2 regions of the Naumannella cuiyingiana genome follow, and region 1 is predicted to be linked to the other one. Evidence: riboswitches for the same ligand, from Rfam matches in the RefSeq annotation. Region 1 holds a riboswitch; the other holds the start of a gene.
The links. A riboswitch is a leader RNA that binds a small molecule or an ion and turns the genes downstream of it on or off. The one in region 1 is predicted to bind cobalamin.
Positions count from the first base shown of each region.

Region 2: another riboswitch for cobalamin. It lies ahead of metE (5-methyltetrahydropteroyltriglutamate--homocysteine S-methyltransferase); the one in region 1 lies ahead of GGQ54_RS06235 (prenyltransferase/squalene oxidase repeat-containing protein).

Region 1 covers NZ_JACBZS010000001.1:1,341,406-1,355,588, reverse strand. The annotation lists gene GGQ54_RS06285 (DnaJ family domain-containing protein) at 1-315, shown strand, start outside; gene GGQ54_RS06280 (glutathione S-transferase family protein) at 318-1,418, shown strand; gene GGQ54_RS06275 (hypothetical protein) at 1,440-1,766, shown strand; gene GGQ54_RS06270 (ribokinase) at 1,774-2,688, shown strand; gene purF (amidophosphoribosyltransferase) at 2,753-4,282, shown strand; gene purM (phosphoribosylformylglycinamidine cyclo-ligase) at 4,309-5,358, shown strand; gene GGQ54_RS06255 (DUF3073 domain-containing protein) at 5,491-5,715, shown strand; gene GGQ54_RS06250 (alpha/beta fold hydrolase) at 5,740-6,783, shown strand; gene GGQ54_RS06245 (hypothetical protein) at 6,759-7,403, shown strand; gene GGQ54_RS06240 (DUF1643 domain-containing protein) at 7,406-7,927, shown strand; adenosylcobalamin-variant (AdoCbl-variant) riboswitch at 8,022-8,095, shown strand; gene GGQ54_RS06235 (prenyltransferase/squalene oxidase repeat-containing protein) at 8,141-9,532, shown strand; gene GGQ54_RS06230 (hypothetical protein) at 9,532-10,569, shown strand; gene GGQ54_RS06225 (CbiQ family ECF transporter T component) at 10,620-11,822, shown strand; gene GGQ54_RS06220 (ATP-binding cassette domain-containing protein) at 11,836-13,410, shown strand; gene GGQ54_RS06215 (ECF transporter S component) at 13,407-14,183, shown strand, end outside.
Region 2 covers NZ_JACBZS010000001.1:2,047,083-2,061,265, forward strand. The annotation lists gene GGQ54_RS09470 (siderophore-interacting protein) at 1-675, shown strand, start outside; gene GGQ54_RS09475 (hypothetical protein) at 896-1,048, opposite strand; cobalamin riboswitch at 1,393-1,533, shown strand; gene metE (5-methyltetrahydropteroyltriglutamate--homocysteine S-methyltransferase) at 1,686-3,971, shown strand; tRNA gene GGQ54_RS09485 (tRNA-Ser) at 4,026-4,113, opposite strand; gene GGQ54_RS09490 (DUF418 domain-containing protein) at 4,255-5,505, shown strand; RNA gene ffs (signal recognition particle sRNA small type) at 5,514-5,609, shown strand; gene GGQ54_RS09500 (metallophosphoesterase family protein) at 5,733-7,226, shown strand; gene GGQ54_RS09505 (DNA polymerase III subunit gamma and tau) at 7,546-9,579, shown strand; gene GGQ54_RS09510 (YbaB/EbfC family nucleoid-associated protein) at 9,687-10,064, shown strand; gene recR (recombination mediator RecR) at 10,150-10,749, shown strand; gene GGQ54_RS09520 (bile acid:sodium symporter family protein) at 10,814-11,794, shown strand; gene GGQ54_RS09525 (helix-turn-helix transcriptional regulator) at 11,734-12,633, opposite strand; gene GGQ54_RS09530 (MFS transporter) at 12,777-14,183, shown strand.

The DNA.
Region 1 (14,183 bases):
GACAACCTGCCCGGCGCCGGCAAGCCCATCACCGGCATCCGGCGTACCGATCCCGACTGGTGGATCAAGGACAAGATGCGCCGCGAGGGCATCGAGCGGCCCGCGAGCGAGGCCGAGCTGCTGCGCGCCGAGGTCGCCGAGCTCGACACCATCCTCGCCGACGCCCGCACCGAGGACGAGGCGCGCGAGATCATCACCGACCTGAATGCCCGGATCCGCACCGCGCGCCTGCGTCGCGGATCGCTCCCCACCCGCGTCGTCGAGCTGGTCGATGTCGACGACACCCTCCGCCGCTGGCAGACAAGGAACAGATGATCATGACCACCGAGACGAGCACGCCCGAGCAGCAGGACGAGCATTCCACCAAGGGCGCCTATGTCGAGGGCGGCAAGGAGTTCAACCGGGACATGAACTACATTCCCGACCGGATCACCCGCGACGCCGCACCGCCGCAGGTCGGGCCGACACCGGAGAAGCTGTGGCCGGTCGAGGCCGATCGCTACCGGCTGGTCGTCGCCTGGGCCTGTCCGTGGGCCAACCGCGCGATCATCGTGCGCCGGCTGCTGGGCCTGGAGAATGCGATCTCGATGGCCATCGCCGGCCCGACCCACGACAAGAGGTCCTGGACCTTCGACAACGGCGACCCCGGCGCAGACGGCGTACCCCGCGATCCCGTGCTCGGCTACGAGCGGCTGCAGGAGGCGTATTTCGCCCGCTACCCCGACTATCCGCGCGGCATCACGGTGCCGGCGATCGTTGACGTGCCGACCAAGTCGGTGGTGACCAACGATTTCCCGTGGATCACCCTCGACTTCTCCACCGAGTGGACGCAGTTCCACCGCGACGGCGCGCCGGACCTGTATCCGGAGAAGCTGCGCGACGAGATGGACGAGGTGATGAAGCTGATCTTCACCGAGATCAACAACGGCGTCTACCGGTCAGGCTTCGCGGGCTCCCAGGAGGCCTACGAGGCCGCCTATGACCGGCTGTTCGCCGCCCTGGACAAGATCAGCGAGCGGCTGGAGACCCGCCGCTACCTGATGGGCGACACGATCACCGAGGCCGATGTCCGCCTGTTCACCACCCTCGCCCGCTTCGACCCCGTCTATCACGGACACTTCAAGACCAACCGCAGCAAGCTCTCGGAGATGCCCACGCTGTGGGCCTACGCCCGCGACCTGTTCCAGACCCCGGGGTTCGGCGACACGACCAACTTCGTCGACATCAAGCGGCACTACTACGAGGTGCACACCGACATCAATCCGACCGGCATCGTGCCGAAGGGCCCGGACCTGTCCAACTGGCTCACCCCACACCACCGCGAGCAGCTCGGCGGGCGCCCGTTCGGCGACGGTACGCCGCCCGGGCCGATCGAGCGTGCGGACGAGCGCGTGCCGGCGGGCGCGGGCGCCGAGTGAGCCGCGGGTAGCCTCGCGAACATGGCAGTGAAGGACGCGGCAGATGTGAAGACCGCGCCGATCGTGGCGCTCGGCCTGATCGGCGGCTACCTGGCGGCCCGGGAGACCGGGGTCCGGCCGCTCGGCGGGGTGGTGCTCGGGCTCGCCGGGGCGTACGCCGGGCGCACCTGGCTGGCCCGCCGGGGCCCCGGCATCACGGCGGTGTTGTCGGCGATCTACCTCGGCGCGTTCGGCGCCAGCCACCCGCTGGCCAAGAAGATCGGCGCCTGGCCCGCGGTGTTCACCGCCGCCGGCGCCTCGGCCGCCGCGGCGTACCTGCTCAGCGACGCCGACGAGTCCCTGGAATGAGCTGCGGATGAGTCCCGGGCGCGGCGCGCTGCTGGTCGTCGGTTCGGCCAATCTGGACATCGCCGTCACCACCCAGCGGCTACCCGGGCCGGGGGAGACCGTGCTCGGCGATTCCGTGGTGGCGAGCCCCGGCGGCAAGGGCGCCAACCAGGCCGTGGCCGCCGCCCGGCTCGGTGCCGACGTGATCATGATCGGCGCGGTCGGCCGCGACGACCGGGCCGAACCGGCGCTGGAGCTGTTGGCCGCGGCGGGCGTCGATCTGACGCGGGTGGCGCGGCTGCCCGAGCCGACCGGTACCGCGCTGATCGAGGTCGACGCCAACGGGGAGAATTCGATCATCGTCGTCTCCGGGGCCAACGCCGCGATCACGCCGGCCATGATCGACCCGGCAGCCCTCGCCGGTGCCGCGGTGGTGCTGGGGCAGGGCGAGATCCCCGCCGACACGACCCTGGCCGCCGCCCGGGCGGCCCGCGACGCCGGCACGCGCTGGGTGCTCAACCTGGCGCCGGTGATCGACATCGACCCCGAGGCCGTCACACTCGCCGACCCCCTGGTGGTGAACGAGCACGAGGGCGCCGGGGCGCTCGCCCTGTTGTCCGTCGAGCCGCCGCCGGCCGATGATCACGAGGCGCTGGTCGCCGCCCTGCTCGCCGCGGGTGTCCGGTCCGTGGCGCTGACCCTCGGCGGCGCCGGCGCCCTGCTCGGCGCTCGGGACGGGATCACCCGCGTCGCCGCGCCGACGGTCGAGGTGGTCGACAGCACCGGCGCGGGCGATGCCTTCACCGGGGCCCTGGCCGGCGCGCTCGCCGGCGGCGCGGATCTGGTCGCCGCGGTGCGGCATGCCGTCCGCGTCGGCGCCTTCGCCGTCACCCGGCCCGGCACCCAGCTCAGCTATCCGAGCGCCGACGACCCGCTGCCCTGAGCCGCCGCCGGCGGGCTCGTGCGCGAATGCCGGGAATGTGCGGGGCGCCCGTTAGGCTGGGCACGTGCCCCGCCCCGACGGACTGCTGACCGACGAACTCGACCCCCACGACCGCGGCCCCCAGGACGAATGCGGCGTGTTCGGGGTCTGGGCGCCGGGCGAGGAGGTCGGCAAGCTCGCCTACTTCGGGCTGTACGCCCTGCAGCACCGCGGCCAGGAGTCGGCCGGCATCGCCGTGTCCGACGGCCGCCGGATGATGGTCTTCAAGGACATGGGGCTGGTCTCGCAGGTCTTCGACGAGGCGACGCTCAGCTCCCTCACCGGGCAGATCGCCGTCGGCCACACCCGTTACTCCACCACCGGCGCCTCGGTCTGGGACAACGCGCAGCCGACCTTCCGGCCGACCGATGCCGGCGGCCTCGCGCTCGGCCACAACGGCAATCTGACGAATACCGACGAGCTGGAGGCGTGGCTGGAGGAGTACGACGACGCCCCGGCGGTGCCGCACAAGACCCGGATGGACTCGACCTCCGACACCGCGATCCTGACCGCGCTGCTGGTCGCCGATCCGGCCGAATCGCTGGAGCAGGCGGCGATGCGGGTCCTGCCGCGGCTGCGTGGCGCGTTCTGCCTGTGCTTCATGGACAACTCGACCCTGTACGCCGCCCGCGACCCCCAGGGCATCCGCCCGCTGGTGCTCGGCCGGCTGGCTCGGGGCTGGGTGACGGCGAGCGAGTCGGCGGCCCTCGACATCGTCGGCGCCTCCTTCGTGCGCGAGATCGAGCCCGGCGAGATGATCATCATCAATGCCGACGGCCTGCGCTCGGTCCGGTTCGCCGACGCCAATCCCAAGGGCTGCCTGTTCGAGTACGTCTACGTCGCGCGGCCCGATACCGCGATCGCCGGCCGCAGCGTGCAGGCCACCCGGCTGCAGATCGGGCGTACCCTCGCCCGCGAAGCGCCCGCCGAGGCCGACCTGGTGATCCCCGTTCCGGAGTCGGGTACGCCCGCCGCGATCGGGTACGCCGAGGAGTCGGGCATCCCGTTCGGGATGGGGTTGGTCAAGAACTCCTATGTCGGGCGTACCTTCATCCAGCCCAGCCAGACCATCCGCCAGCTCGGCATCCGGCTCAAGCTGAACCCGCTGCGGGAGGTGATCGAGGGCAGGCGGCTGGTCGTCGTCGACGACTCCATCGTCCGCGGCAACACCCAGCGCGCCCTGATCCGGATGCTCCGCGAGGCCGGCGCCGCCGAGGTGCATGTGCGGATCTCCTCGCCGCCGGTGCGCTGGCCGTGCTTCTACGGCATCGACTTCGCCAGTCGCGCGGAGCTGATCGCCAACGGCCTGACCATCGACGAGATCCGCACCTCACTTGGCGCCGATTCGCTCGCCTATGTCAGCCTCGACGGCCTGACCGAGGCGACCACGATGCCGGCCGAGCGGCTCTGCCGCGCCTGCTTCGACGGCGTCTACCCGATCGAGCTGCCGCTGGCCGCGCGGGCCGGCGGCCAGGTCGCCGAACAGCCGACGCTGGACGAGGTGGAGCCCGAGGTCGATGCGCCGCCGCTGCCCGCCGAGACCGCGGCCCGCTGAGCCGCGAACCCGGGAAGAGAGATCCGATGAGCAAATCCGCCTACGCCGCTGCCGGCGTCGACATCGAGGCCGGCGAGCGCGCCGTCGCGCTGATGAAGGACTCGGTCGCCCGGACGCACCGATCGGAGGTGCTCGGCGGGCTCGGCGGCTTTGCCGGATTCTTCGACGCGGCCGGGCTGAAGGGCTATGACCACCCCGTGCTGGCGACCTCGACCGACGGTGTCGGCACCAAGGTCGCCATCGCGCAGGCGCTGGACGTGCACGACACCATCGGCATCGACCTGGTCGCGATGTTGGTCGACGACCTGGTGGTGTGCGGCGCCGAGCCGCTGTTCGTCACCGACTACATCGCCTGCGGCAGCCTCGACCCGGAGCGGATCGCCGCGATCGTCGACGGCATCGCCACCGGCTGTGAGGAGGCCGGCGCCGCGCTGCTCGGCGGGGAGACGGCGGAGCATCCCGGGCTGCTGGAGCCCGACGAGTACGACGTCGCGGGCGCCACCACCGGCGTCGTCGAGCGCGACAAGATCCTCGGCGCCGGCCGGGTCCGGCCGGGCGATGTGCTGGTCGCGATGGGTGCTTCGGGGTTGCACTCCAACGGCTATTCCCTCGTCCGGCACGTCCTGGACGGTGCGGGCATCGGCCTGGAGCAGGTGATCCCCGAGCTCGGCAAGCCGGTCGGCGAGGAGCTGCTCGTGCCCACCCGGATCTATGCCAAGGACTGCCTCGCGCTGGCCGGGGCGGTCGAGGTGCACGCCATGAGCCACATCACCGGCGGCGGCCTGGCCAACAACCTCGTCCGGGTCCTGCCCGGTGGGCTCGGCGCCGTCGTGGAGCGGTCGAGCTGGTCGCCCGCGCCCATCTTCGGCTTCGTCGGCGAGGCCGGTCAGGTGACCCGCGAGGACCTCGAGGCGACCCTCAACATGGGGGTCGGGATGGTGGCCGTGGTGGCCCCGGAGGCGGCCGATCCGGCGTTGGCGCTGCTGGCCGAGCGCGGCGTACCCGCATGGGTCTGTGGACGTGTCGACAACGGCGCCGAAGGGGCCCGGCTGGTCGGCGAACATCCCGTCGGCTGAGCCTGTCGTGTGATCGCCGACACCCCTCGATCCGGGTTTGCTGCGCGCCCACCATTGGGTAGCCTGTCAGGCACGACATTGACCAGATGAACCGCGGTTCACCGCGTGACGAGTGCGAGGGGGTCGACCCAGATGGGGCGCGGCCGTGCAAAGGCAAAGCAGACGAAGGTGGCCCGGGAACTCAAGTACCGTCCCGTGGACACCGACTTCCAGTCGCTGGAGCGGGAACTTCGTGGAGGGCGGGACGACGATCCGTATCCCTCCGAGGATGATCCGCGAGACGACATCCCCGACGAGTACGCGGAGCTGGCGGCGAAGTACGCCGACGTCGACGACGACCTGCGACAGTCCGGCTGAGGCCGGTCCGGTCGGGAGTGTGCTGTGACGGCATGGCGGCCCGACCTGCTCGACGGTTTCGAGCAGTTGTCGTTGCCGATCACCGAGCCACAGGTCTACCCGGGAGAGCCCGAGGACACCGAGATCACCGCGACGCTGGTGCGTGCCGCGCGGCGGCTCGATGACGCGGGCGAGCCCGGGCGTACCGCCGTGTTGTATGTGCACGGCTGGAACGACTATTTCTTCCAGCGGCACCTGGCGGACTACTGGACCCGTCACGGGTACGCCTTCCACGCGATCGACCTGCGCCGCTACGGCCGCAGCTATCGCGAGGGGCAGTTGTTCGGGTTCACCACCGACCTGACCGAGTACTTCGTCGAGCTCGATCGCGCCTGCGAGGTGATCGCCAGCGAGTATCCGCGGCTGCTCCTGATGGGTCACTCGACGGGCGGGCTGATCGCGTCGCTGTATGCCGCCGAGCGGCGTTCCATGATCGAGAACGGTACGCTCGTCGCGCTCGTGCTGAACTCGCCGTGGCTGGACCTGCAGGGCAGCCAGACGATCCGTACGCTCGGCCCGCCGATGGTGCAGTCGCTGAGCACGCTGCGGCCGACCACCCCGCTGCCGCTGCCCGATCCCGGATTCCACCGCCGGGCGACCCACCTTGATCATGACGGCGAGTGGGACTATGACCTGACGCTGAAGGGCGGCGAGATCTCGCTGGTCCGGGCGGGCTGGCTGCAGGCCGTGCTGAACGGTCACCAGCGGGTCGCCCGGGGGCTCGGGATCGGCTGCCCGGTGCTGGTGCTGGCGGCCGGGCGTACCCTCTTCCGGCGGAGCTGGGACGAGGAGATGATGCGGTCCGACATCGTGCTCGACGTCCGCCAGATCGCCTCGCGGGCGGTGCGGCTCGGCCCGCTGGTCACCGTTGCCCGGATCGCCGACGGGATGCACGACCTGTTGCTGTCGGCGGCGCCGGTGCGCGAGCGCACCTTCGCCCAGATCACCCGCTGGTGCGGTGCCTATGCCCCGGCCCAGCCGGCGCCGGAAGTTGCGCGGGACGAGTGGGCCGAAGTCGCCGCGCACTGATCATCCTCGCTGCGCTGATCATGTGGCTGATCGCGCCCGGGGTGGCCCGCGCCGAGGGCGGATATCCGGGTGCGTGCCGAGAACCCGACGGGGTCAGCGTGGTCGTCGATTTCACCGCGTTGGGCGGCGACGTGATCACCCGGTGCGCCCCGGACGCCGGCGGGCAGTCCGGCCTTGCGGCGCTGCGCGACGCGGGCTTCGAGATCACCGGCGTGCCCGACTGGGGCGATTCCTTCGTCTGCCGGATCGACGGCCGGCCCGGAGTTGATCAACGGCTGACGGTGGGCGGACGGGCGGGCTACCGCGAGACCTGCACGAACACCCCGCCCGAGGCGGCGCACTGGTCGTCGTGGTACGCCGAGGCCGGCGGCGCCTGGCAGTTCTCCCAGCTCGGGGCGGACCGGCGTACCGTGGCTCCCGGCTCGACCGAGGGCTGGTCGTTCGCGCTGAACGCCGCCCCGGCGCCGCCCGGCGCGGATCCCGATCAGGGGTCGGATGCCTCGCCGGCCGAGCCGCGCGAGACGCCGGGATCGCCCATCGCCACGCTGGTCGGGGTGATCGCGCTCGCGGCGGTGGCTTGCGCGGCTGTTGTGATCATGATGCGGCGACGGAGGAGATAGCGGTGGGAGACATCTCGTGCAACGGACGGTCGAGCGGCGCCGTGCTGTCGGAGTGTGGGCGCTACCGGTACCGACTCACTCGCGTGTGGGATGTCGATCGGCCCGACGCGACATTCATCCTGCTCAACCCGTCGACCGCGGACGCGAAGGAGGACGATCCGACGATCCGGCGCTGCATGAGATTCGCCAGGACGTGGGGTCTGGGCGGTCTCGTCGTGGTCAACCTGTACGCGTACCGAGCCACCAAGCCGGCGGACCTGTGGCGGGCCGACGATCCCGTCGGCCCCGAGAACGATGATCACCTTCGCGATGTGCTCGGCGTCGCCGTGCGAGCCGGCAGTCCGGTGGTAGCAGCGTGGGGCGCGCACGGGCGTCCCGGCCGAGTCAGCGAGGTGGTGGCCTTCGCTGGGCGGCTCGACGCGCTGGGACTGACGAAATCGGGCCAGCCGCGGCACCCGTTGTATGTCCGCGCGGATACCCGGCTGACGCGATGGCTGCCGCCCACGCCAGACCAGGGCGGGTGACGCAGCAGGAGCAGGTCGCTGATCGATCTGCGCCGCTGGTCACGACGGTCGGGGTATATGCTGCGCGCGGCGCGAGCCACAACTGAACCCAAGCCCGTCAGGCCCAGGGGAAGCCGGTGAGATTCCGGCGCTGTCCCGCAACCGTAGAGCCGGATCGCCACCTGACGGGTGCCACCTTCGACGATCTGTCGCGGACAGCAGATACGAGGAAAAATGAAGATTCTGTCGACCCTTGGCGCCGTCACGGCCGCCGGGGCACTCACCCTGGGCGCGCTTGTCGCGCCGGCGGCACAGGCCGCACCCGTCGCCCGGCAGGCCGAGGCCACGGCCGCGGCGGACTGGCTCTACGGGCAGCTCGACGACGGGCGGATGGGCTCGTCGTTCGATCCTTCGTTCACCGACTGGGGCCTCACCGTGGACACGCTGTGGGCGCTGATCGCCGCCGGCGCGGACGCCGACCGCGTCACGGAGGTCGCCGACGCCGTCGAGGCGAATGCGTCGGACTACACCAGCTTCGGCATCGAGGGCTACTACGCGTCCGGATCGGTCGGCAAGCTGATCGTCGCCGCCCAGTCGGTCGGTCGCGATCCGGCCGACTTCGGCGGCCTGGACCTGGTCGGGTTGGCCACCGACGCCATCGGACCGGACGGTCAGGTCGCCTCGACGCTGGAGTCCGGTGAGCGTACCGGTGGTGCCGCGAACACCTTCGCCCAGAGCCTGATCGTGATGGGCCTGGCCGAGGAGGACGCCCTGCCCGGCGAGGCCGTCGACTTCCTGATCACCCAGCAGTGCGCGGACGGCTTCTTCGTGATCTTCCCCGATCCCGACGGCCGGGGCTGCGATGCCGCGGGTGGGCAGCCCGACCGCGACGCGACCGCGATGGCGATCATGGCGCTGTACGCCGCCGGCGGTGACGACGCCACGGCATCGGCGGCGCGAGCCGTCGCCTGGCTGATCACAGAGCAGCGCGACGACGGATCCTTCGGCGGCGGGGTCTCCACCGAGGGCGCGAATGCCAACAGCACCGGGCTGGTCGCCGCCGCACTGGCCACCGCAGGCGAGGACGAGGCCGCCGCCGCAGCCGGCGAGTGGGTCGCCGGCCTGCAGCTCGACACCGGCAGCGATGCCGGTGCCATCGCCTACAACGCCGAGTCCTTTGCCGCGGGGGGCGCCGACGGAAACGACCAGTGGCGCCGCGCGAGCGCTCAGGCGATCTTCGCGTTCGTCCCGGTCTCCCTGACCGAGCTCGGACGCGGGCCCGCGCCGACGCCTCAGCCGAGCACTGCCTCGCCGAGCGCCTCGCCGTCCCCGAGCACGTCGCCGTCCCCGACTGCCTCGGCGTCCTCGACCGTCTCGGCGTCCCCGACCGTCCCGCCGTCCTCGAGCGCGTCCGCGACGCCGAGCATCGGCGCCCCGCCGACCGTCTCGCCCACTTCGGACGCGACCGCCAGCGCTCCGGCAGCGCCGAACCCGGACACCGCGACCCCGCCGCCCTCGCCCGGCGCCGGACCGCTGGCCGATACCGGCGCTCCGGCCATCATCGGCCTGCTCACCGCGGGTCTGCTCGCCGTCGGTGCCGGCGCCCGCCTGCTGCGGCGACACTGATGCGCGGCACGGGAGGCGGCGCGAGCCGGGTGCTGGCCGCGGCCGCCGTACTGGCGCTGTTGATCACCGGCGCGGCCGCCTGGCTCGCCCCGCAGCGAGCCCGGGCGGCCGGCTATGCCGGCTACTGCAAGGACGCCAAGGGCGTCACGGTGGTGGTCGACTTCCAGGCCCTCGGCGGTCAGACGATCGTCCGCTGCGCGCCGAACTTCGGCTCCGGCACCGGACTGGACGCGCTCCGGCGGGCCGGCCTGGACATCGAGGGTGTGCGCCGCTGGGGCGACCAGTTCATCTGTCGGATCGCCGGGCGGCCCTCGGCCACCGAGCAGCTCGCCGTCACGGGCAACCCGGGCTACCGGGAGCGGTGCATCGACACCCCGCCCGCGAAGGCGTACTGGTCCTACTGGCATGCCACCAACGGCGGGTCGTGGACCTACTCGCAGTGGGGGGTGAAGAACCGACAGGCCATCGTCGGCGGCTTCGAGGGCTGGTCGTTCTCGTTGAACGCAACCGCCGAGACCAACCCGCGGCCGCGGGTGAGCCCGCGGCGGCCGAACAGCGAGAAGCAGGCGCCGCGCACCGAGCCCGCACCGCGGGGCAACGACCCGCGCGCTCAGCAGCCCGAGGTCGCCGAGGGCGAGCGCGGCCGGCGCGAGGATTCCGGCGAGGGTACGCCGAAAGCCCGGCCCGAGCGGCGCACGACCGCGGCACCCAGCCCGCATCGCGGCTCGTCCCCGGGCCGGTCCCCCCGGCCGAGCCCGACCGGCGCCCGCACCCCGACCCCGACGTCCGGCCCGACACCCAGCCGGACCCCGACACCCAGCCAGACACCGACACCCGCCGGCACGCCCACCCCGTCGCCGGCCGCGGTCGAGACCCGCACCGACCCGGCCCGGGGAAGCGCCGACGGCGCCCGGCGGCTGCCGACCGCCACGGTTGTCGGCGGCGTACCGGTCGGCACCATTGCCGGAATCGGCGCGGTCGCCGGCGTGGGTGCCGTCGGCGGCGGCATCATGTTGTGGCGCAGGTTCGGCCCCTGAGCGGCGGCTATGCTGCCGGATCGGACCTCAAGCGACCGGAAGGCGGCGGAGTGCACACCAGGCCGGGGCCCTCGCCGCGGGCGGCGTGGGTGCGCTACTGGCTGCCGCGATCGCTGAATCCCGCGGCCTGGTGGGCGTACGCCATCGCACTCGCCGCTGCCGCCAGCCTGACGATCAATCCGCTGCTCACGCTGCTGCTGATGGCCGTCGCCGCCGTCGTCGTCGCCGCCCGCCGCGGTGACGGCCCGTGGTCGCGGTCGTTCCGCTTCTACCTGCTGCTCGGCGCGTTCATCGTGATCATGCGGCTGTTCTACCGGGTGATCTTCGGCGGCGGCGACGGCGAGACGATCTTGTTCCGGCTGCCGGAGGTGCCGCTGCCGTACTGGGTCGGCGGGTTCCGGCTGCTCGGCGCCGTCAGCGCGGAATCCCTGCTCTACGGGCTCTACGACGGCCTCCGGCTGGCCTGCATCGTGGTCTGCGTCGGCGCCGCGAACTCGCTCGCCAACCCGAAGCGTCTGCTCGCCCAGGTGCCCGGCGCCCTGTACGAGATCGGCGCGATCCTGGTCGTCTCCGTGACCGTCTTCGCCCAGCTCGCGGACTCGGTGCTGCGGGTACGCCGGGCCCGAGCGCTACGCACCGGGGTCAGCGCGCCCGGCCGTGGCTTCGTCCGGCGCTACCGGTTCGTGCGGGCGATCGTGGTCCCCGTGGTGACCGATGCGCTGGACCGCTCCTTGCAGCTCGCGTCATCGATGGATGCGCGCGGCTACGGGCGTACCGGTGGCGGCCGGGTGGCCGATCGGGTGCGCTCGGCGGTCCTGATCCTGGCCGCGATGATCTTGTTGTCGATCGGCGCCTACGCGACGCTGTCGGGATTCATGGACCAGTTGCGGATCGGCCCGCTCGCGCTGCCTGCCGGCGTACCGTTCCTGGCCGCCGGCGCCCTGTGCGGGGTGCTCGGCTTCCGCTTCGCGGGCCGCACGGTACGCCGCACTCGCTACCGCCCCGACGGCTGGGGCGTGGCCGAGACACTCGTCGTCGCCTGCGGGCTGGCGCCGTTCGTGGTGTTCAGCATCGTCTGGGAGTCGGCCGATGCCGCCGTATTGATCCCGACCGTCGACGAGTGGCCCGTCGTCACGCCGCTGCTGCTGGTCGGCTTTGCGATCGCGCTGCTGCCCGCGGTGATCACGCCGCCGCCGGCCCTCGGCGTCGGCGAGGCCGACCGGCACCGAGCGGAGCTGGGGGGCCTGTCGTGAGCGGAGGTGTCTGGTGATCACGGTCGAGGGGCTGACCGTCCGCTATGCGGGCGCGGATGCCGACGTGCTGAGCGGCGTCGACCTGACCATCCCCGAGGGCGAGCTGGTGCTGGCGATCGGGCGTACCGGTAGCGGGAAGTCCACCCTGCTCGGCTCGATCAACAACCTGGTGCCCCGGTTCACCGGCGGCCGCCGGGTCGGGCGGATCACGATCGACGGCGTCGACACCACCGAGTTCGCCCCGCGCGAGCTGGCCGACCGGGTCGGCTGGGTGGGCCAGGACCCGCTGGCCGGCTTCGTCACCGACACGGTCGAGGAGGAACTCGCCTACACGATGGAACAGCTCGGCCTACCGGCGGCGACCATGCGCGCGCGGGTCGAGGAAACCCTTGACCTGTTGGGCATCGCGGACCTGCGCGCTCGCGCCCTGCGTACCCTGTCCGGCGGGCAGCAGCAGCGGGTGGCGATCGGCAGCGTGCTCACCGCCCGGCCGCCCGTGCTGCTGCTCGACGAGCCGACCTCGGCGCTCGACCCGATCGTCGCCGAGGAGGTGATCGCGCTGCTGCAGCGGCTGGTCCACGACCTCGGTACCACGGTGATCATGGCCGAGCATCGGATGGAGCGGGTGATCGAGCATGCGGATTCGATCATCCAGGTGCTGCCGGACGGAACGGTACGCCACGACGATCCGCGGGTGATCATGGCCGACGCGCCGATCGTGCCCCCGCTGGTCGATCTCGGCCGCCGGCTGGGATGGCAGCCGCTGCCGCTGAACATCCGCGACGGCCGGCGCGCCGCCGCCGGGCTGCGGCGTACCCTGCCCCCTCCGGCGGCCGCCCCGGACCCGACGAGCCGCGGGCCGGGTCTGGATGCGCGCGGGATCACGGTCCGCTACGGGGGAACGGTCGCGGTGCGCGGGGTGGACCTGGCGGTGCCCACCGGCCAGGTGCTCGCCCTGATGGGCCGCAACGGCTCGGGCAAGTCGTCCCTGCTGTGGGCCGTGCACGGGGCGGGGCAGCGCGATGCAGGCAGCGTGCGGGTCGCCGGAGCGGCCGCCCGGCACGGCGCGATCGCGCTGGTTCCCCAGACGCCGACCGACCTGCTCTATCTGGAGACGGTCGCCGCCGAGTGTGCCGAGGCGGACGCACAGGCCGGGCTCGCGCCCGGGGCGACCGCGTCGACGCTGCGGCGGCTGGTGGGGGAGGTCGACCCGCAGGCGCACCCGAGGGACCTCTCGGAGGGGCAGAAGCTGGCGCTCGTGCTCGCGCTGCAGCTCGCCCGGGACGCGCCGCTGGTGCTGCTGGACGAGCCCACGCGCGGGCTGGACTACGAGGCGAAGGCGGTGCTGACCGGACTGGTCCGCGATCTCGCCGCGCGCGGCAAGGCGGTGGTGATCGCCACCCATGATGTCGAGTTCGTCGCGCTGACCTGCGATCGGGTGGTGGTGGCGGCGGAGGGGGAGATCGTCTCCGACGGTACGCCGCGCGCGGTGCTGGCCGGCTCGCCGCTGCTCGCCACGCAGGTCGCCAAGGTGTTCGCGCCGTTGGCGTACCTGACCGCCGACGAGGTCACGGAGGCGCTGCCGTGACCGGGCGATCGGATCAAGCGGCGCTGCCGGTGATCGAGGTCGGCCAGCCCCGGATCGGCGTGCGCCTCGGGCCCTGGTCGATGATCATCATCGGTGTCGCGACCGTGCTCGGGCTGGCGATGTTCGGCTGGCCGCTGTGGATCCCGGTCACCCCGGAGCCCGGGCAGCATTCCGGCGACGCGCCGTTCATCTTCTCCGCGTTGTTGCCGATCATCGTCCTGCTCGTGCTCGCCCAGCTCACCGAGGGCGGGATGGACTCGCGCTCGCTGGCGATGCTCGGCGTGCTGTCCGCCCTGAATGCCGCGATCCGCCCGACGCTGGGCGCCGGCACCGCCGGGGTGGAATCGGTGTTCTTCCTGCTGATCCTGGCCGGCCGGGTGTTCGGGCCGGGGTTCGGGTATCTGCTCGGCTGCACGTCGCTGTTCGCCTCCGCGCTGCTCACCGGCGGGGTGGGGCCGTGGCTGCCGTTCCAGATGATGTGCTCGGCCTGGATCGGGCTGGGCGCGGGGTTGTTGCCGCGGCGCGTGCGCGGCAGGGCGGAGCTGGCGATGCTGATCGGCTACGGCATCGTCTCGGCGTACCTGTTCGGATTGTTGATGAACCTGTGGTTCTGGCCGTTCATCACCGGGATCTCGGTGGAGGGTTTCGGCGGCGCCGACGGGGCGCTGGACTATCGCGCCGGGGCTCCCCTGCTGGAGAACCTGCGCAGCTTCGTGCTGTTCTCGCTGGTCACGTCGACCGGCGGCTGGGACACGGGCCGCGCGATCACCAAC
Region 2 (14,183 bases), 710 kb from region 1:
CTCCCGGACGAGCGTCGGCCACCGATGCGCACCTACACGCTGCGCGATGTCCGCCCGGAGGCGGGCGAGGTGGACATCGACTTCGCCTGTCACGGCGACGCGGGGCCGGCGTCGCGCTTCGCGCTGACCGCCGCGCCGGGTCAGCAGGTGTTACTGGTTGGGCCGGACGCCCGGGTGCCCGGCCACGACGCTTCGGGCGTCGCCTGGCAGCCCGGGCGGGCGCGTGAGCTGCTGCTCGTCGGCGACGAGACCGCCGCGCCGGCGATCTGCAATATCTTGTCGGTGCTGCCGGCCGAGGCGACCGGCCTGGCCGTGATCGAGGTGCCCCATGCCGACGACGCGCAGCCGGTCGAGGCGCCGGACGGCGTCGAGGTGCGCTGGGTCGCCCGAACCGGCGAGCGGGTCGGCGACGACGCCACCCCGCATGTGCTCGAGTGGGCGCGGCAGCGTACCTCCGGCGTGCCGGGCGAGGGTGTCGAGGAGACCGACCGCGAGCGCGACGGGCTGCTGATCTGGGAAGAGGCGTCGGCCGACGAGGACCGGTACGCCTGGCTGGCCGGCGAGGCCGGCTGGGTGACGGGCCTGCGCCGCAGCCTCGTCAACGAACTTGGTCTGCCGCGCAAGCAGTTGTCCTTCATGGGCTACTGGAAGGACGGCGTCGTCGCGGTCGGTTGATGATCAGGAGTCGCGCAGCGGACCGTCGATGATGACCTTGATCATCGGCGCGGGATCGATCTGATTCGGGCTGAGGTCCAGCGCGACGGTGTTCGCATCGATCAGGGTGAGGCGCTTGCCAGGCTGATCATGGAGCCGCGGACGGTGCCGACGACGGAATGATCACCTGGGTACGCCCGCGCGACGCGTCGTGTCCGACGTGCCGCGCGGGCGTACCGGCTCAGCGGGTGCGGCGGCGGCGCTGACGCAGTGCCGAGCGGCGCTCGTAGCTACGGGCCGCCTCGCGGCTGAGCTGGGACTGGCTCTTGGCCAGGGCGTGCTGGGCGCTGATGCTCAGCGCCGCATAGGGGGACAGGGGATCGAGATGTCGCATGAGAGGTCCTTGCTGCGTTGACGTTTCGGGCGGCTGGGCCCGTGGGCCCGGGTGATCGTTCCGGGCGGCGCGACGGGAAGGTCAGCGCAAGGACCCGGAACAGGCGAAGACGGCGGCGACGCCGGCGGTCGTATTGTTGATCATCGTCTTCCTCCCTTCCGTTGGTGACTGACGATCACGCTACGCAGTCGGAGCCGGTGCGGCAATCGATTATTCGGTGTCCGCGGAGTGATCATGCCGCACCCCGGACGATCGGTGTGTTGTCATCGAGGTGCGACTGGTTTCTCCGGGCGGCGCGCCGGCCGGGGACAGTGCGCGGGCGGTGCGAGCCGTCCGGGCGCGAGAGGGAACCCGGTGGGAATCCGGGACTGTCCCGCAGCGGTGAATGGGAACGACCGCCGTCATCGGCACTGGGTGCGAGCCCGGGAAGCGACGGCCAGTAGGAATCCTGCCCATGGCAGGGACGCCCGTGAGTCCGAAGACCTGCCAGCCGTGCCGGGTCCCGAGCGACCCGGCGGCCGACCGCCTCGTGGACCGGGCGTGCGCCGACCAGAACGGCCGTTGCCGAGACGTGCGCCGGCCGCCGCTGGCGTGCGCCCGCGACGAGGCGGCATGACAGCGACGACCGGAGACATCGATGACCGACAACCACAAGATTGGCGCCTTTCGCGCGACCGTCGCCGGGCTGCCCCGGATCGGGCCGCGCCGCGAACTGAAGCGGGCGCTGGAGGCCTACTGGGCGGGCAAGGCCGACGCCGACCTGCTCGCCGGAGTTTCCCGCGATCTGCGCCGCGCCGCCTGGCGCGGGTTGCTGGACGGCGGAGTGGATGCGCTGCCCACGAACACGTTCTCCTACTACGACCAGATGCTCGACACCGCGGCGCTGCTGGGGGCGTTGCCGCGACGGTACGCCGCGATCGATGATGATCGCGATCGCTACTTCGCCGCCGCCCGGGGCACTGACCGGCTGGCGCCGCTGGAGATGACCAAGTGGTTCGACACCAACTACCACTACCTGGTGCCCGAGATCGCCGACGACACCGATTTCGCGCTGCATCCCGAGGCGGTGCTGGACGATCTGGCACTCGCGCGCACCGTCGCCGGGGACCGGTCCGGCGTGTCGCTGCGTCCCGTGATCATCGGTCCGGCGACCTTCCTGTCGCTGGCCAAGCCCGCCCCGGGATCGGCCGACCCGTGGACGCGCCTGGCAGAGCTGGTCGACCTCCATGCCGAGCTGTTGCCCAAGCTGGCCGCCGCCGGCGCGTCCTGGGTGCAGTTCGACGAACCGGTCCTCGCGACCGATCTGAGCGCGGGAAGGATCGACGAGATCACGGCCGCGTACCGCCGGCTCGCGGCCGTTGCCGACCGTCCCGCGATCATGGTCCAGAGCTATTTCGGCGACCCCGGTCCCGCGCTCGGGCCGCTTGCCGCGAGCGGCATCGACGGGGTCGGGCTGGACCTGGTCGCGGGCGGCGTACCCGATGGTGTCGATCTGTCCGGGTTGACCGTGGCGGCGGGCGTGATCGACGGCCGCAATGTCTGGCGCACGGACCTGGATGCCGCCATCGCCACGCTGCACGAGCTGGCGGCACGATCCGGCTCGCTCGCCGTCTCCACCTCCTGTTCGCTGCTGCACGTGCCCTACGGCCTCGACGGTGAGGACGCGCTCGACCCCGCCGTGCGGGAGTGGCTCGCCTTCGGCGCCGAGAAGATCGACGAGGTCGGAACCCTCGCGCGGGCGCTGGCCGACGGCCCGCACGCGGTCGCGCCCCGGTTGGCCGAAGCCCGGCGCGCTGCGGAGCGCCGGTCGGCCGATCCGCGGGTCCGGCGCCCGGAGGTGCGCGAGCGCGTCGCCGCCGCCCGCGCGGGCCGCACCGGACGCAGCGATGCCGCCGAACGCGCGCGCGTCCAGGCCGAACGGCTCGACCTTCCCGCGCTGCCCACCACGACGATCGGGTCCTTCCCGCAGACGCCGCAGATCCGGCGCGCGCGGGCCGAGTACCGCGCCGGGCGGCTCGATCACGACGCCTATGCCCGGGTGATGCGCGGGCACATCGCCGAGGTGATCGAGCTGCAGTCCGGGCTCGGGCTCGACGTGCTGGTGCACGGCGAACCGGAGCGCAACGACATGGTGCAGTACTTCGGCGAGCTGCTCGACGGCTTCGCCATCACGGCGAACGGCTGGGTGCAGTCCTACGGCAGCCGTTGCGTGCGACCGCCGATCCTGTGGGGCGACGTGTCGCGGCCGGCACCGATGACGGTGGAGTGGATCGGGTACGCCCAGTCGCTCACCGACCGGCCCGTCAAGGGCATGCTGACGGGCCCGGTGACGATCCTTGCCTGGTCGTTCGTCCGCGATGATCAACTCCTCGCCGAGGTCGCCGACCAGGTCGCGGTGGCGATCCGCGAGGAGTGCGCGGACCTGGAGGCCGCCGGCACGGTGATCATCCAGGTCGACGAGCCGGCACTGCGCGAGCTGTTGCCGCTGCGCCGGTCCGAGCAGCCGGCCTACCTCGACTGGGCGGTCGGGGCGTTCCGGCTGGCGACCTCCGGGGTGGCCGACGCGACCCAGATCCACACCCATCTGTGTTACTCGGAGTTCGGCGAGGTGATCGAGGCGATCGACGGCCTCGATGCCGACGTGACCTCCGTCGAGGCGGCGCGCTCGGGCATGGAGGTGCTCGGGGATCTGGCCGGTTCGGGCTTCGGGCGGGCGGTCGGGCCGGGCGTCTACGACATCCACTCGCCCCGCGTACCGGAGACGACCGAGATGACCACGCTGCTGCACCGCGCGTTGGACGTCCTGCCCGCCGAGCGGTTGTGGGTGAACCCGGATTGCGGGCTGAAGACCCGTGGCGAGGCGGAGGTACGCCGCGCGCTGACGAATCTGGTCGCGGCGGCCCGGGAGGTCCGGGCGCGGTGACCGGGGCATCGCGAGGCGTTGGCCGCGGCCCCGCGGGAGCGGATCGGCCGCGTCTGGCGGAGGATAGGGGATTCGAACCCCTGAGGGCGTTAACCCAACCCGCTTTCCAAGCGAGCGCCATAGGCCACTAGGCGAATCCTCCGCCGGGCAGGATAGCCGAGGCGGCCCGGCCGACGCGAACCCGAGGCGGGGCGGCCGAGCCCGGGCCTTCCCGGATGCCGATGAGCCCGCGGCACGGCAGGATCGCAGAGAGCCAGCCGATCGCCGCCCCAGGAGAGAGCCGATGTCCCGACCGCCCACCGCCGCGGGGCCCGCCCGTTCGACGCCCGTCGCCGAGCGCGCGCTCGCGCCGGACCTGGCGCGCGGGGCCATGCTGCTGCTGATCGCGCTGGCGAACACGCCCTGGTTCCTGTACGCGACGCGGCCGGGCGCTGTCCAGATGCATCCGACACCGGGCAGTGTCGCGGACTCGATCGTCCAGGCGGTGATCATCACGACGACCGACGGCCGGGCGTACCCGATGTTCGCGTTCCTGTTCGCCTACGGCATCGGCCAGCTCTACGCCCGGCAGACCGCCTCCGGCACGCCGCCGAAGCAGGCCCGCCGCCTGCTGCGCGTCCGCCACCTCTGGATGATCGTCATCGGCGCGGCGCACGCCTTCCTGCTCTGGGCGGGCGACATCATCGGCGTCTACGGCCTCGTCGGCCTGGTCCTGGTGCCGCTGTTCTTCGGGCGCAAGGACGCCACGATCAAGGTCTGGTTGATCATCTTGTTCGTCTTCGGCGCGATCATGAGTGTGCTGTCGCTGCTCAGTGGGGCATTCGCCCCGGCCGGGGCCGGGCCCCCGGGCAATCCGATGGCCGAGGCGCGGATCGGGATCAGCGACCCGGACTATCTCAGCTCGGCGCTCGCTCGGATCACGGGCTATGTGTTCACCCTCCCGATGATGGCCTTCTTGTTGTTGTCGATCCCGACCGCGTTCCTGTGCGGGATCCTCGCCTCCCGGCACCGGATCCTGGACGAGCCCGGGCGGCACCTGCCGCTGCTGCGCCGGGTCGCCGTGATCGGGGTCGGCGTCGGCTGGCTCGGCGGCGCCGCGACGGCGGCCGAGCACCTCGGCGGTCCGAGCGTGGCGCATGGCTGGGCATACTTCGTGCCGCAGTTCTACACGGGCGTCTTCGCCGGAATCGGGTACGCCGCGGCGTTCGGGCTGGCCGCCCACGCGATCGCCCGGCGCCGCCGGCCCGCAGGCGCTCCCGTCGTGGCAATGGTGGCGCTCGGCCGACGCTCACTCAGCGGCTACCTCGCCCAGTCGATCATGTTCGCACCGCTGCTCTCGGCCTGGGGTCTCGGCCTCGGCGCGCGCCTCTCCAGTTGGTCGATGGCGTTCGTCGCCATCGCCGGCTGGCTGGTCACGCTGGGGCTGGCGTACCTGACGGAGCGAGCCGGGCTGCGCGGCCCGGCCGAAGTCGGGCTCCGGCGGCTCGTCTATCGGCCGCGGCGCCGAGTGGAAGCCGGCGCACCGAGCGCCTAGACTGCTCCGAAGGTCCCCCGTGTGGCGTCACCTCGCCCAATCCCCCAGGGCCGGAAGGCAGCAAGGGTCAGTGAGCTCTGTCGGGTGCGCGGGGGGCCCCTTATTTTTCCGACCTCCCGCCGCGGCCTGACCGGGGCCGCGCGGATGTAACCCCGTCGTCGCCGGGAGTTTCCCTGTCAAAGGTTCGATGGCTTCAGCCGTCGTCCCACCTGCCAAGGAGGCCCCCCATGTCCGATGACATTCTCCCGCCCGGTTCCCCGCTCACCGTCGGCCGCCGCGGCCTGCTCGTCGCCGGTGGTCTCGGCGCCCTCGGCGCGGCCGCCATCGCCGGCGCCACGCCGGCCGAGGCCGCACCGGTCGATCTCGGTCCCTCGACCACTCGTGCCGGCAAGAAGCTCCAGTTCTCCGGTGGCAAGTTCAAGATCATCCAGTTCAACGACACCCAGGATGATCATCTGACCGACAAGCGCACCGTGCAGACGATGGAGCGCATCATCGACGATGAGCATCCCGACTTCGTGGTGATCAACGGTGATGTGATCACCGGCGGCCCGCGCTCGCTCTACCAGGTCAAGCAGGCCTTGAACAATGTCGTGCTGCCGATGGAGTCCCGGCGGATTCCCTGGGCCGTCACCTTCGGTAACCACGACGAGGACTCCTTCAGCGCATCCGGTGTCGACGAGGCGGAGATGCTCGACTTCTACCGCAGCTATGACTACAACCTGAACGGCCCGAACATCGACGGCCTCACCGGTACCTCGAACACGCATCTGATCATCGAATCCGGTCAGGGTGGTGCACCGGCGTACGGCATCTGGTTGATCGATTCCGGCCGCTACGCGCCGGGTCGGATCGCCGGGCAGGACTTCACCGGCTACCCGACCTGGGACTGGGTCCGGATGGATCAGGTGGCCTGGTACCGCGACGAGTCCACGCGGGTGGAGCAAGAGCTCGGCCGCAAGCTCCGCGGCCTGCTCTTCCAGCACATCGCGCTCTGGGAGCACCGCTTCATGTGGTGGGGCGGCGTGGACACCCGCGGATCCGGCGCCGCCGCGCGCGGCAAGTCGCGGCACGGCATCGTCGGCGAGCGCAACGAGGACGAGTGCCCGGGCCCGTTCAACTCCGGCCTGTTCAGCGCCATCCTGGAGCGCGGCGACGTGGACGGCGTCTTCGTCGGCCATGATCACGTCAACAGCTACCTCGGCAACTACTACGGGGTACGCCTCGGCTACTCGCCGGGCACCGGCTTCGGCACCTACGGCCTGTCCGGCTCCGACCGGAACCGCCTGCGCGGCGGCCGCGTCTTCGACATCACCGAGGACGACGGGGACACCTCCTGGACGTCCGAGGTGCGCTTCGCGAGCGAGTTCGGCATCGACCTGACCGCCAACGACCAGCCGATGCCGGCATTCCTGCTGCCCGAGGAGATCGGTTCGGGCAAGGTCGGCGTCCAGGTGCGGCTGGCCCGGCCCGAGGCCCGCCCGGGGGACAAGGTGACCGTGCGCTCCCTGATCACCGGAGCCGGCAACAACGCGACCGGCTGGGTCGTGGTGTTCGTGGACGGCGTTCCGCAGACTCGGATCGACCTGGCCAAGGGCCGCGCGGATCTCGAGATCACCGTGCCCGACGATGCCAGCGGTGAGCTGGGGATCGAGGTCGCCTACGGCGGCGACAAGGCCAGTGCCGCCACGACCGGCACGGCGCGGCTGCGGGTGCGCTGAGGCGCCGGGTGGGGGTGCGTCTCGGCGTACCCCCGTCCGGTCCGGCCGGTCGGGCGGATCGGTGGTCGGTGTCGGTGGCGCCGACTAGGGTTGCCGGGTGAGCGAGGACGAGTTCGACGAGGGCCGTTTCGGCGAGGATCCGCCCGCGTCCTTCGAACAGGCGCCCTTCGAGCAGGCGCCCTTCGAGCAGGAGGAGGCGCTCTGGGGCGATGCGCCCGCGGCACCCGCTCCGGCGGCCGCCGGTCAGCAGGCGAGCGAACCGCCGCCGGATGCGCCGCTCGCGCTCTACCGGCGGTATCGCCCGGACACCTTCGCCGAGGTGATCGGTCAGGACCATGTCACCGCACCGCTGCAGCGCGCGCTGGCCAACAACCGGGTCAACCACGCCTACCTGTTCTCCGGGCCGCGCGGCTGCGGCAAGACCACCTCGGCCCGGATTCTCGCCCGCGCCCTGAACTGCGAGAAGGGCCCCGCGCCGGAGCCGTGCGGGGTGTGTCGATCGTGCCGGGACCTGGCCCGCGGCGGGCCGGGCTCGATCGATGTGATCGAGATCGACGCGGCGAGCCACGGCGGCGTCGACGACGCCCGCGACCTGCGCGAGCGGGCGTTCTTCGCGCCGGTGCAGAGCCGCTACAAGATCTACATCGTCGACGAGGCCCACATGGTCACCACGGCGGGTTTCAATGCCTTGCTGAAGCTGGTCGAGGAGCCGCCGCCGCACGTCAAGTTCATCTTCGCCACGACCGAGCCGGACAAGGTGATCGGGACGATCCGTTCGCGTACCCATCACTATCCGTTCCGGCTGGTGCCGCCCAAGACGCTGAGCGCCTATCTGGCGAGGCTGTGCGAGGCCGAGGGAATCGCCGTCGACAGCACCGTGTTGCCGCTGGTGGTGCGCGCGGGCGCCGGATCCGTGCGCGACTCGCTCTCGGTTCTTGATCAACTTCTGGGCGGCGCGGAGGATTCCGGAGTCTCGTACGCCCAGGCGACCGCGCTGCTCGGGTACACGCCGGATTCGCTCCTGGACGAGATCGTCGACGCCTTCGCCGCCGGCGACGGCGGGGCGGTCTTCGCCGGGGTGGACAAGATCATCGAGGTCGGCCAGGACCCGCGCCGGTTCGCCGAGGACCTGCTCCGCCGGCTGCGCGACCTGCTGGTGGTGGCGCAGGTGCCCGACGCGGTGGCCAGCGGGCTGATCGATGTCGCCGGCGACCAGGCCGAGCGGCTGCGGTCCCAGGCCGCCGCCCTCGGGCCGGGAGAGCTGACCCGCGGTGCCGAGGTGATCGCCCGCGGACTGACCGACATGCGTGGGACGACCGCGCCGCGCCTGCACCTGGAGCTGATGTGCTCGCGGATCCTGCTCCCCGGGGCCGATGTCGACGACCGCGGCCTGCATGCCCGCCTGGACCGCCTGGAGCGCCGGATCGGGATGGACGCGGGACGCAGGAGCGAGCCGCAGACCGCGGCGCCGTCGGGTGCCGAGAATGCCCGTCCGGCCGGCGCGCCCGAGCCCGGCTCCGTCGAGACCCCGCCGACCGAGGACGCCGGCCGGGTCAACGAGGCGTCACCGCCCCCGGCCGAGGCCCCGGCGCCGCGCGCGGCGGAGCCCCCGGCCGAGACCCCGGCACCGCCCGCGGCGAAGACCCCCGAGCCGCCCCCGGCCGAAGAGACACCACCGGCACAGCCGGGCGCGCTGAACACGGCGGAGGTACGCCGGTTGTGGCCGGACGTGCTCGAAGAGGTCAAGCGCCTGCATCGGTTCACCTGGATCCTGGTCAGCCAGAACGCGCAGGTGGCGGAGGTGCTGGACGGCACCCTGACCCTGGCGATGCCGAATGCCGGCGCCCGGGAGAGCTTCGGGCGCGGCCGCGGCGAGGACGTGCTCCGGGAGGCGCTGGTCGCCGCGCTCGGCGTCGACCTGCGGATCACCACCATGGTCGACTCGTCCGCGGCCCCGGCCAAGGGCGGCGCGTCGCGCCCCGCATCGCGGCCGGCCCCGCCCGAGCGGCCGGCGCCGTCGGCCGACCAGGCCCCGCCCCCGCGGCAACCCTCCGCCCGCGAGTCCAGCGCCCCGCCCGGCGGCGGTTGGCAGGGCCCGCCGCCCCAGGGCGAGCCCCCGCCGCCCGACGACGACCCCTGGCGAGCCGCCCCGCCGACCAGCGATCGCTCCGCCGCGGCCCGGGAGCGGATCCGCCCCACCCGCGCGGGCGGCGTAGCGTCGGCCGACCAGCCCGAGGAGGAGCCCGAGCCGGGCGAATCCGATCCGGTCGAGGACGCGGGCGCCTCGCACAGCGAGCTGTTGTCCAAGCACCTCGGCGCCGAGCTGATCGCGGAGGAGCCCGTCGAGCGCTGACCGGCGTACCCGATGCGTTCCCGCGAGAACGCGCCGGGCGCTGGCTACGCTGGCCCGGTACGCACACCCGGGGACGCCGACAAGGTTCCCGATCCGAGAGGACTGAGATGTTCGGAGAAGGCGCAGACATGCAGGGCCTGCTGGCCCAGGCCCAGGCGATGCAACAACAGCTCGCGCAGGCGCAGGAGGAGCTGGCGAGCGCCGAGGTCACCGGGTCCGCGGGTGGCGATCTCGTCACCGTCACCCTGACCGGCACCGGAGAGATGACCGCGATCGACATCAAGCCCGAGGCCGCCGATCCCGAGGACACCGAGTCGCTCGGCGACCTGATCATCGCCGCCTATCGCGACGCGCAGGCCAAGACCCAGCAGCTTGCCGAGGAGAAGCTCGGCCCGGTGGCCGGCGGTCTCGGCGGGGGCCCCGCCGGCGGCGGACCAGCCGGCGGCGGGCCGTTCGGTGGCGGCCTGCCCGGCCTGCCCGGCTGAGCCCGCCAGTCCGGGTCGCGCGCGGCGTACCGGCAGTGTTGGTCGCCGCGGCTAGGCTGAGCCGGCGGCGAAGGGAGGCACTGCGTTGTACGAGGGACCCGTTCAGGACCTGATCGACGAGCTCGGGCGGCTGCCCGGCGTCGGGCCGAAGAGCGCCCAGCGGATCGCCTTCCATATCCTCGCCGCCGACCCCGACGACATCGCCCGGCTGGCCGACACCCTGAACAAGGTGCGCAGCAGCGTCCGCTACTGCGAGGTCTGCTTCAACGTCGCCGAGGGCGAGCGTTGCCGGGTCTGCCGTGATCCGAAGCGCGACCGCACGGTGATCTGCGTGGTCGAGGAGTCCAAGGACGTCGTCGCGATCGAGCGGACCCGGGAGTTCCGCGGCACCTACCACGTGCTCGGCGGCGCGATCTCGCCGATCGACGGCATCGGCCCCGGCGACCTGCACGTCCGCGAGCTCTGCCAGCGCCTCGCCGACGGCACCGTCACCGAGGTCATCCTCGCCACCGACCCGAATCTCGAGGGCGAGGCCACCGCCAGCTATCTCAGCCGGCTGCTGCTGCCGATGGGCGTGCAGGTCGCCCGACTGGCCAGCGGGCTTCCCGTGGGCGGCGATCTGGAGTACGCCGACGAGGTCACCCTCGGGCGGGCCTTCGAGGGCCGCCGCTACGTCGAGGTCTGATCGGTAGCCGCCCGCCGGTCGGGAAATTCCCACTAGAGTCACCCGGGACGCCCTGGGAGGACTGATGGCACGACGTGGTGAGACCTCGACCCTGAAGACGATCGGCCGCTGGTCGGCCACGCTGACCCCGGTGATCGTGCTGATCGCCGCCGGCATCGGCCTGGCCTCGCCGGCCACCTTCTCCGGCTGGTCGCCGGCCATCCCGTGGCTGCTCGCGCTGATCATGCTCGGCATGGGCATGACCTTGCGCGGCTCCGATTTCGCCATCGTCGCCAAGCGCCCCTGGGCGCTCGCCGTCGGGGTGGTCGCCCAGTATGTGATCATGCCCGGCGTCGCCTGGTTGATCACGGTGGTGCTGCGGCTCGATCCGATGCTGGCGATCGGCGTCATCCTGGTCGGCTGCTGCCCGGGCGGAACGGCGTCCAACGTGATCACCTACCTCGCCAAGGGCGATGTCGCGCTGTCGGTCGCGATGACCACGTTCTCCACGCTGCTCGCCCCGATCCTGACCCCGCTGCTGGTGCTGCTGCTCGGCGGCAGCTATCTCCCGGTCAATGCGCCCGCGCTGCTGATCTCGATCGTCCAGGTCGTGCTCGTGCCGGTGCTGCTCGGCCTGGTGCTGCGCCGGCTGCTACCGGGGGTGGTCGACGCGATCGCCCCGATCCTGCCGCTGATCTCGGTGCTCGGCATCGCGACCGCGGTGCTGATCATCGTCGCCGGCTCGGCGTCGCGGATCCTCACCGTGGCCGGCGTGGTGCTGATCGCGGTGATCGTGCACAACCTGCTCGGCTACCTGCTGGGCTACGGCGCGGCCAAGATCACCGGCCTGGATGTGGCGGCCCGGCGTACCGTCGCGATCGAGGTGGGCCTGCAGAACTCCGGCCTCGCCGTCACCCTGGCCGCGCAGCACTTCAACCCGATCGCGGCCCTGCCCGGCGCGATCTTCTCCGTCTGGCACAACCTGTCCGGCTCGGCGCTCGCCGCCTACTGGTCGCGGCGGCCGACCGGGGATCCGGAGCCGGCGAAGTCCGCGGCGGGCACGTAGACCCGCGGCTCCTCGGCGTACCACTCGTCGAAGCGGGCCAGCGCCGTCGCGCTCGGCCCGTCGGCCGGCGTCATCGGGGTGAACCGGACGCCGGGCGCGCCGTCGAGCCACATCCCACCGAACTTCAGCCGCAGCACGCCCGCCCGCGGGTGATCGATGGTCTTGGTGTGCGGTCCGTTGCGCATCACATCGCGCAACGACCACAGCTCGCGGAACTCGGCGGACTCCCGGCCGAGCCGGCCGATCAGTTCCTGCCAGAGCGGGTCCTCCAGGTGCTTGGCCTGGCTGGAGCGCAGTCGGCTCGCGACGCGGCGGCGTACCTGGTGAATCTCTGCACCGTAGGCGGCCGCCCATTCGGGATCCAGGAAACAGTGCACGAGGCAGTTCGACTCGCCCGACGCGGCGAAGTCGCCGATCAGGAACCGGTAGCTGCGGTTGTAGGCGAGCACGTCGAAGCGCGCGGTCTGGAAGCACGCGGGAAACGGCAGCAACTGGTCCAGCAGCGCGAGATGCTCGGCGGTGATGGTCTCGGACAACTGCGAGGCCGGCGGGGCCGGAATCCCGGCCAGGGTGAACAGATGCCGGGTCTCGTCCGGATTCAGCAGCAGCGACTGCGCGATCGCGCCGAGCACCTGAGCCGAGGGATTGATGTCGCGCCCCTGCTCCAGCCACGTGTACCAGGTCACGCCCACCCCGGCGAGCTGCGCGACCTCCTCCCGGCGCAGCCCCGGCGTGCGCCGCCGCCCACCCGCCGGTAGCTTCACATCGGTCGGCTGCAGCCGTTCGCGGCGGCTGCGCAGGAACGATCCGAGCTCGTGATGGCGCGTCAGCGTGGGCATGGGCCCATCCTGCCTTCCGGCGCGGGGTCGAGTCTGGTGGTCTCAATACCAGGATGAACGCCGTCTGGTAACTGGATACCGCCGGGAGGATGCTCGAATACATGACCGAACAGGGTGTGACGGAGCGGGTGGACAATCGGCGGGTGAGGATCAGTAGCGGCGACGGGCTGCGCCCGTGGGGGATCGCGGCGATCCTGATCGGCATCTTCTCCTCGACCTATGTGTTCAGCTCGATGAACGTCGCCCTCCCCCAACTGGCCGCGGAGCTGGGCGCCGATCCCGGTCAACTGAAACTGATCATGGGCGGGTACGCCACGGCGCTCGCGGTCTTCGTGATCCCGGCGGGGCGACTCGGCGACCGCTACGGGCGGCGCCGGCTGGTGATCATCGGGTACGCCGCGACACTGCTGGTGGCGATCCTGGCGGGCCTCGCCCCCGGGCCGTGGACGTTGATCGGGCTGCGCATCCTGCTCGGCGCGACGGTCGCCCTGTACCTGCCGCAACTGCTCAGCATCATCCAGGTGTCGACCAACGGCGTCGCGCGGGTGCGGCTGGTGTCGGCCTATGCCGGCGCCGGCGGCCTCGGTACCGCCGCCGGCCAGGTGCTCGGCGGGGCCTTGCTGCAGGCGAACCTGTTCGGCACGAGCTGGCGCCCACTGCTCTGGGTCCTCGGGCTGCTCGGGGCGATCGCGCTGTTCGGCGCGATCACGCTGCCGAGCTCGCGCTCGCCGCAGGCGGCCGCCAATGATCACCCCGGCACGATCGCCCTGGGTCTGCTGATCGCCTGCTTCCTGGTCCCGGTGAGCCTCGGCCCGACCGCCGGCTGGCCGATCTGGATGATCATTGCGCTGATCGCCGTGCTTCCCCTCGGAGCGATGTTCTGGCGCCTGGAACGCCGGCTCGAGCGACGAGGCGGCGTACCGCTGGTGCCGCCGAGCGTGCTCGCCGAACCCGCCGTCGCCCGCGGACTGGTCATCGCATTGCTGTTCTTCGGGGCGTTCTCGGCGTTCATGTACGAGTACGCGCTGATCAGCCAGGGGCAGTGGCATGCCAGCCCGATGCGGTCCGGCCTCTCGCTGGTGCCGTTCGCGCTGGCCTTCGTGGTGGGCTCGCTGGTCGTCGGGCGGGTCCGGATCTGGCTCGGCAGCAACCCGAACGTGATGATCGTCGGCACCATCGCCCAGATCGTCGCGCTGCTGGCCCTGATCGTTCTGATCGGTGGCTCCGCGGCCGAGCCGAGCCCGTGGCTGCTGCAGCCGCTCCTGGTGCTGCTCGGCCTGGCGCAGGCCTGGCAGTACGGCCCGCTGGTGGCGACGGTGATGGATGGCGTACCGCTGGCGGTGGCGGGCCTGACCGGCGGGCTCTTCGCGACCGCGCAGCAGGCTGCCCTGGGCCTCGGGGTGGCGGTCTACGGTGCCCTCCTGACCGGATTGCAGACCGCCGGTCTCACCCCGGCGCAGGCGATGGCCGGCTGTCTGGCCGTCAACGTGGTGAGCGCGCTGGTGGTGCTCGGGATCGTTCGCTCCCTGCGTCGGGTCGCGCCGGCCTGA